DNA from 3 places in the Saccharopolyspora sp. NPDC002376 genome. Region 1 is predicted to be linked to each of the others. Evidence: riboswitches for the same ligand, from Rfam matches in the RefSeq annotation. Region 1 holds a riboswitch; each other region holds the start of a gene.

Region 1 (2,255 bases):
CCGCTGATCCATCCCGCACGCGAAGCGACCCCCGGTACCCAAGCCCAACCGGGGGTCGCTTCGTGGGCAGGGGTGACCCTGCTGGTCAGGGGAGGCGGTTGCGGAGTTCTCGGGCTGCTGCGCGGGGGTCTTCGGCTTCGGTGATGGCTCGCACCACCACGACGCGCTCCGCGCCCGCCTTCAGCGCTTCGTCGAGGTTGTCCGGGCCGATGCCGCCGATGGCGAACCACGGTCGGCCGTGCCCGCGGTGCTCCGCCGCGTGCTTGACCAGCTCGAGCCCGGCCGCCGGGCGCCCCGGCTTGGTCGGGGTCGTCCACACCGGGCCGGTGCAGAAGTAGTCCACGCCCGCCTCGGCCGCTGCGGCGTCGGCCTGCACTACGTCGTGCGTGGAGCGACCGATCGCGATGTGCTCGCCGATCATGCGCCGCGCGATGTCCACCGGCAGGTCGTCCTGCCCCAGGTGCAGGATGTCGGCCTCTGCGGCCAGCGCGATGTCCGCGCGGTCGTTGACCGCCAGCAGGGCGCCGTGCCGCACGCACGCCTCGGCCAGCACCTCCAGGGCCGCCAGCTCGTGGCGCGCCTCCAGCGGTGCGCCACCGGGCTGCTTGTCGCGCAGCTGCACGATGTCCACGCCGCCGGCCAGCGCGGCGTCCACGAACTCCGCGAGATCACCGCGTTCGGTGCGGGCGTCGGTGCACAGGTAGAGCCGCGCCTCGTTGAGGCGGGCGCGGATGCCGAAGCCGTCCATTCCAGGCATGCCCCACAGGGTAGCTCTGCTGCGCGCGCGAATGCGGGCTCGGAGCCGGCGTACTCGGCAGGTACGGTGTAAAGCGGTGAGCACGGGAGCCCGGTAGCGGGCTGAGAGGGGGCGTTGGCCCCGACCGTCGAACCTGATCCGGGTCATGCCGGCGCAGGGAGCGTGGAGTTGTCTGAAGAACGAACCGAGCACGTCGTCGTTGTCGGCGGTGGAGTGATCGGGTTGTCCGTCGCCTGGCGCGCAGCGGCCGCCGGGCATCGAGTGCAGTTGGTCGATCCAGCACCGGCGTCCGGTGCGTCCTTCGTGGCGGGTGGAATGCTGGCGCCGATCGCCGAGGCCTGGCCCGGCGAGGAGGAGCTGCTCGAGCTGGGCAGCGCGTCGCTGGAACGCTGGCCCGATTTCGCCGAGGAGCTGAGCCGCACGTCCGGTCTGCCGTCCGGGCTGCGCCGCGAGGGCACCCTCGTGGTCGGCGTGGACAGCGCGGATCGCGCGGAGCTGGACGAACTGGCCGAATACCTGTCCCGTCAGGGCCGCACGGTGACTCGGCTTTCGGGCCGGGAGGCGCGGCGGCTCGAACCGTCCTTGGGGCCCGCGGTGCGCGGTGGCCTCGAAGTTCCGGGAGATCTCGCGGTCGACAACCGCTTGGCGTTGGCCGCGTTGCGAGCTGCGGCGACGGCTGCCGGGGTCGAATTCGTCGCAGCAGCGGCGAAAAGCGTCCGCGAGGGCGCGGTGGAGCTCGAAGATTCCACTGTGGACTGCGATGTTGCGGTGATCGCCGCAGGCGCGCACTCCGGTTCTCTGCACCCCGCGCTGCGCGATCGGATCCGCCCGGTGAAGGGCGAAATCCTGCGTCTCCGCGCACGGACCACTGCGCTGCCGCCGCCGAGCCGCACCGTTCGCGGTCCCGTGCACGGCCGCCCGGTCTACCTGGTGCCGCGCGACGACGGGGGACTGGTGCTCGGCGCCACCCAGTACGAGGTCGGGTTCGACACCGAAGTCACCCTCGGCGGAGTGCGCGACCTGATCGCCGACGCCGAGCAGGTGATGCCGGGCATCGCCGAGTACCAGCTGGTCGAGGCCAAGGCCGGGCTGCGGCCCAGCACCGACGACAACCTGCCGGTGCTCGGCTGGCTGGAGCCGGGCGTGCTGGCCGCCACCGCGCACCACCGCGGCGGGTTCCTGCTCGCCCCGGTGACCGTGGACGCGGTGCTCGCGCTGCTGCGCGGCGACGAACCCGACGCGCTGATCAAGACCACCGATCCGAGCCGATTGGGAGGACAGCAGTGAACGTCGTGATCAACGGGAAACGGCAGCAGGTCGCCGACGGCGCCGTGCTCGCCGCGGTGCTCGCGGAGTTCGGAGTGCCGGACCGGGGTGTGGCGGTGGCCGTGGACGGTGCGGTGGTGCCGCGCGCGAGCTGGCTGGAGACCGAGCTGAACCCCGAGGCCACGATCGAGGTCCTCACCGCAGTGCAAGGAGGGTGACATGGACGACCCGT
Region 2 (2,255 bases), on a different contig from region 1:
TTCCCGGCCGCGCTGGAATCGATCCGTGCGCAGCTGCCGGTCGACGACGGCCCGATCGGTGTGCTCGGCGGCTCGCTCGGTGGGGCCGTCGCGCTGCGGATCCTGGCCGACACCGGGATTCCCGTCTTCGCCGCCGCTGTCGTGAACTCCGCCATCCGGATCCGGACCGTCGTCGACATGTTCCCGGGCGAGTACTCCTACGACGCCGAATCCGCTCGGGCTGCCGACAGCCTGGACTTCATCGCCAAGGCGGACACCATCGCCGAGCGCGCGCCGCTGCTGGTCGTCAGCGGTGAGCTCGACGCCCCACCGCTGCGCGCCGACGCGTCGCGCCTCGTCGACGCTGTGGGGGAGCGGTCCGAACTGCTGTCCATCCCCGGATTGGCGCATGCGCTCGCCGATGAGCCCGGCATCGAGCCCGCACCGCAGCTACCGCTGGCCCGCGAGGTGGACGACGGCCTGACCTCGTGGTTCCGCCGCCATCTCTCGTAGATCGCCGTTTCCGCAGGTCGTTGACCTGATCGATGTGCATGTTCGGTCCGGTTGACCGTGGGCCATTGGGTGTGTTCGGTTTCGCGCTCCTTGTCGCTGCGGACGGCCGGGGTGATCCTGGGTTGTTTGCGGAGGGTGCGCAGATGACCGAGTTGGTGTTTCCGGAGTTGCGGCGTCGTCCGGTGGTGGGGCTGGCTCCGGTGCGCGGGGTGCTGGTGCGGTGGTTGGCCGCTGATGGGAGCGCCGTGCACGTCGGCGACCGGTTGGCCGAGGTCGGAATGGACGGCGAGGTCGTCGGGTGGGTGTCGGCGCTGGCCACCGGGACGCTCTGGCACCAGGTGCGGGCCGGTGAGGCGCTCAGCGCCGGTGCGGTGGTGGGGCTCATCGACTGATGGCCCTCTCTCGGGTTAGGTTGGTGCGAGTGACGCGGGGTGCCCGGTTTCGGCCAGGCTGAGATCAGACCCGTTGAACCTGACCTAGCTCGTACTAGCGGAGGGACGTCATGGTTCCGAACGTGCTGACCATCGCGGGAACAGACCCCAGCGGTGGCGCCGGAGTCCAGGCAGACCTGAAGGCCTTCTCGGCGCACGGCGCCTACGGCATGTCCGTGATCACCGCCCTGGTCGCGCAGACCACCACCGGGGTTGCCGAGGTGCACGAGGTGCCGCCGGCGTTCATCACCTCGCAGCTGGTCACGCTGCTCGACGACGTGCGGGTGGACGCGGTCAAGATCGGCATGCTGGCCAACGCCGAGGTGATCCGCGCGGTGGTCGACGTGCTGGACCGCTACGCGCCGCGGCACGTGGTGCTGGACCCGGTCATGGTCGCCAAGAGCGGGGACCGGCTGCTCGCGCCGGAAGCGGTCGGCGCGCTGCGCGACGAGCTGCTGCCGCGGGTCGACCTGATCACCCCGAACCTGCCGGAGGCGGCAGATCTGCTGGGGGAGCCGGAGCTCGTCGAGGTCGACGGCATGGCCGCGCAGGCCGAACGGCTCGCCGGGCTCGGCGCCAAGCAGGTGCTGCTCAAGGGCGGCCACCTGTCCGGTGAGTCCAGTGTGGACCTGCTGTACGGCGACGGGGGCGCCGAGTTCCTGACCAGCGAGCGGGTCGTGACCACCAACGACCACGGCACCGGCTGCACCCTCTCGGCCGCCATCGCCGCGCTGCGCCCGCAGCGCCCGGACTGGCTGACGGCTGTGCGCGAGGCCAAGGAGTACCTGACCGAGGCGCTGCGTGCGTCCGAGCGACTGGACGTCGGCCACGGCCACGGGCCGGTGCACCACTTCCACCAGTGGTGGTGATCTTCCCGCGGTTCTGATCGAACTCGCGGATCACCGGCGCGTCGGCACCACGGCACGCCGGTCGTTGTGGACAACGCCCGCGATTTCAATGGAGATCGCACGTCTGATTTCCATTGAAATCGCGGTCCCCGAGAGAGGACTTCGATGAGCAAGCTTCCCACCCCGGCCGCCGACGGGTTCTGCGCGCAGGCCTGGGAGCACACCGCCGAGCTGCGGAAGGCGATCGTCGAGCACCCGTTCAACACCGGGCTCGCCGACGGCAGCCTGGACCGCGAGGTGTTCGCCTTCTACATCGTGCAGGACGCCCGGTACCTGGTCGGGTTCGCGCAGGCCCTGGCGGCCGCGGCGACCCGGGCCGACAACGCCGAGGACGCCGCGTTCCTGTCCGGCGCCGCCCAGGGTGCGCTGGTCGAGGAGCGTCGCCTGCACGCCGGGTACGTCGCCGAGTTCGGGCTGTCGGACG
Region 3 (2,255 bases), on a different contig from region 1:
TGTTCCAGGCCTTCCGGGGAACCGACTGGATGCCCGAACCCTGCCACAGCTGCCCCCGCCGAGAAGTCGACTTCGGCGGCTGCCGCTGCCAGGCCTACCTCCTCACCGGGGACCCAGCCCGCACAGACCCGGTCTGCATCCTCTCCCCAGACCACAACATCGTCACCGAAGCAGTCCAAGCAGCCAACGAAGAACACCGCGAAAAAGTCCTCACCCCACGCCCCCACCCCCGCGACATCCCGTAGGTCGTGAGTGCACAGCAGTGCTAGAACACCGCTACGCACTCACGACCTACGACTGTGCACTGTGGATTCGCTGGTGGTCGCATTGGCAGGCGGGCAGTTTTTCCCAAAATTCGGGCTCTTCTGCCGTATCCGTGGGCCGATGGGACGGCACCATCGTGTCAGCAGCGGTGTTACAGGGCGGACGAACGCGCGCAGAGGTGGCGTTGAGAGCAAGATTTCTTTGGGGTTCAAAGCGGTAGGTGGCCACCCTGGCAGGCGAGCCAGTTTTTTCCTGAAATTGGCAACGTTTTAGACGAAACGTGCAGTGGGCACCGACGCCAATTTCAAGAAAAACTGCCACCGTCACCACCTATCGCTCCGCCATGGACCGACGTCCCGGAGGGACGGAGCTCACGCGCGTCGCCCTATATCGCCACTGTTCGCAGGGTGGTGACGTCCGTCGACACAGCAGGAGGGCCCCAGTTCCGCCAAAATCGCTTCTCAGGTCAGGTGACCCCCCTCGGCTTTGAACCCGAAGGGACCCCTCCAGAAGCGCACTCCCCATGGATCCGGCGGGAGGGCCCAGGGCTCAACGAATCCACTGATCGCTACGCCCGGCAGTTGACCCACTGCGGACAGTTTCGTCCGCCGCCAGCACCACTCCCCCGGACGGAGTCGGTGTTGAGAGCGTTGATGCGGGAGGTAGTGTGTGGGGCTGATGACAGGGGAGCGCCGTTGTGAAGGGCGCTGAGAGTGCGGGTGAGCCGCAGACCCTCCGAACCTGCTCCGGTTAGCACCGGCGAAGGGAGTTCAAGTGGTGCGCGGTGCCGCTTTCCGCTATCGGACGATCGATTTCGTGACCGTGGCCATGCTCGGTGTCGCGATCGGCGTCGCTTTCTGGGGCTGGTCCCAGCTCTACCAGGTGTTGAGCACCTTCTCCGTATTCGCCTTTCCGCCCAGCGCCGGCCTCTTCGGGGGTCCGTGGCTGCTCGGTGGCGTGATCGGCGGTCTGATTGTTCGCAAGCCCGGGGCCGCGCTGCTGACCGAGGTCATCGGCGCTTCCGTCGAGGCATTGCTCGGCAACAGCTGGGGCCTGTCGACCGTGGTCTCCGGGTGCGTCCAGGGGCTGGGGGTTGAGCTGGTCCTGGGCGTGTTCCTGTGGACCCGGTTCGGTCCCCTGGTCGCCGCGCTGGGTGCTGCGCTCGCTGCGGCGTTCGAGTCGTTCTACGAGTGGCAGGTCTACTACGTGGACTGGGCGCTGCCCTACCAGCTGGCTCACCTCGGGTTCTTCGTGATCTCCGGAGTCGTCATCGCCGGTCTGGGCGGCTGGGCACTGGTTCGCGGTCTGGCCGCGACCGGGGCTTTGGACGCCTTCGGGCCCGGCCGGGAGCACCACGAGCGGACAGCGGTGTGACGATCTCAACGGGGCTGCGCGCTGAGCTGCGGGGCTTCAGCTGGAAGCCGCTGGGACGGCGCGCTCCCACGATCCACGAGCTCGACCTGCGCATCCGGCCCGGCGAGCGGGTTCTGCTGGCCGGGCCGAGCGGGGCGGGGAAGTCAACGGTCATCCACGCCCTGGCCGGTGTGCTCGGCGGCGCGCTGCCCGGTGAGGCCAGCGGGGACGTCCAGGTCGACGGCCAGATCGGGCTGGTGCTGCAGAACCCCGGGTCCGCGGTGGTGGCTGATCGGATCGGCCGCGATGTGGCGTTCGGGCCGGAGAACAACGGGATCCCTCGGGAGGAGATCTGGCGGCGGGTCGCCGAGGCCCTCGAGCTGGTCGGCTTGGACTACCCGCTCGACCGGCCGACGTCGGCGCTGTCCGGCGGCGAGCTGCAGCGCCTCGCTCTCGCCGGGGTTCTGGCGATGCAGCCCTCGATGCTGCTGCTCGACGAGCCGACTTCGATGCTCGATCCCGACAACGCCGACCGGGTGCGCAACGCCGTGGCGAACGTCGTGACGAGCACGGGTGCCTCCCTGGTGGTCGTCGACCACCAGATCGGACCGTGGTTGGAGCTCATCGACCGTGTCGTC

The links. Region 1 has a riboswitch for thiamine pyrophosphate ahead of thiO (glycine oxidase ThiO). Riboswitches for the same ligand answer to the same signal wherever they lie in the genome.
Region 2: another riboswitch for thiamine pyrophosphate. It lies ahead of thiD (bifunctional hydroxymethylpyrimidine kinase/phosphomethylpyrimidine kinase); the one in region 1 lies ahead of thiO (glycine oxidase ThiO).
Region 3: another riboswitch for thiamine pyrophosphate. It lies ahead of ACWCO2_RS23355 (ECF transporter S component); the one in region 1 lies ahead of thiO (glycine oxidase ThiO).

What each region holds. Positions count from the first base shown of each region.
Region 1 covers NZ_JBSFBZ010000009.1:49,134-51,388, forward strand. Annotated here, with positions in the region: gene ACWCO2_RS09160 (S1 family peptidase) at 1-7, shown strand, start outside; gene thiE (thiamine phosphate synthase) at 86-757, opposite strand; TPP riboswitch at 830-934, shown strand; gene thiO (glycine oxidase ThiO) at 926-2,044, shown strand; gene thiS (sulfur carrier protein ThiS) at 2,041-2,241, shown strand; gene thiG (thiazole synthase) at 2,243-2,255, shown strand, end outside.
Region 2 covers NZ_JBSFBZ010000050.1:14,192-16,446, forward strand. Annotated here, with positions in the region: gene ACWCO2_RS27535 (alpha/beta hydrolase family protein) at 1-492, shown strand, start outside; gene ACWCO2_RS27540 (hypothetical protein) at 636-884, shown strand; TPP riboswitch at 910-1,007, shown strand; gene thiD (bifunctional hydroxymethylpyrimidine kinase/phosphomethylpyrimidine kinase) at 995-1,792, shown strand; gene tenA (thiaminase II) at 1,937-2,255, shown strand, end outside.
Region 3 covers NZ_JBSFBZ010000037.1:38,561-40,815, forward strand. Annotated here, with positions in the region: gene pqqE (pyrroloquinoline quinone biosynthesis protein PqqE) at 1-245, shown strand, start outside; TPP riboswitch at 938-1,049, shown strand; gene ACWCO2_RS23355 (ECF transporter S component) at 1,081-1,638, shown strand; gene ACWCO2_RS23360 (ABC transporter ATP-binding protein) at 1,635-2,255, shown strand, end outside.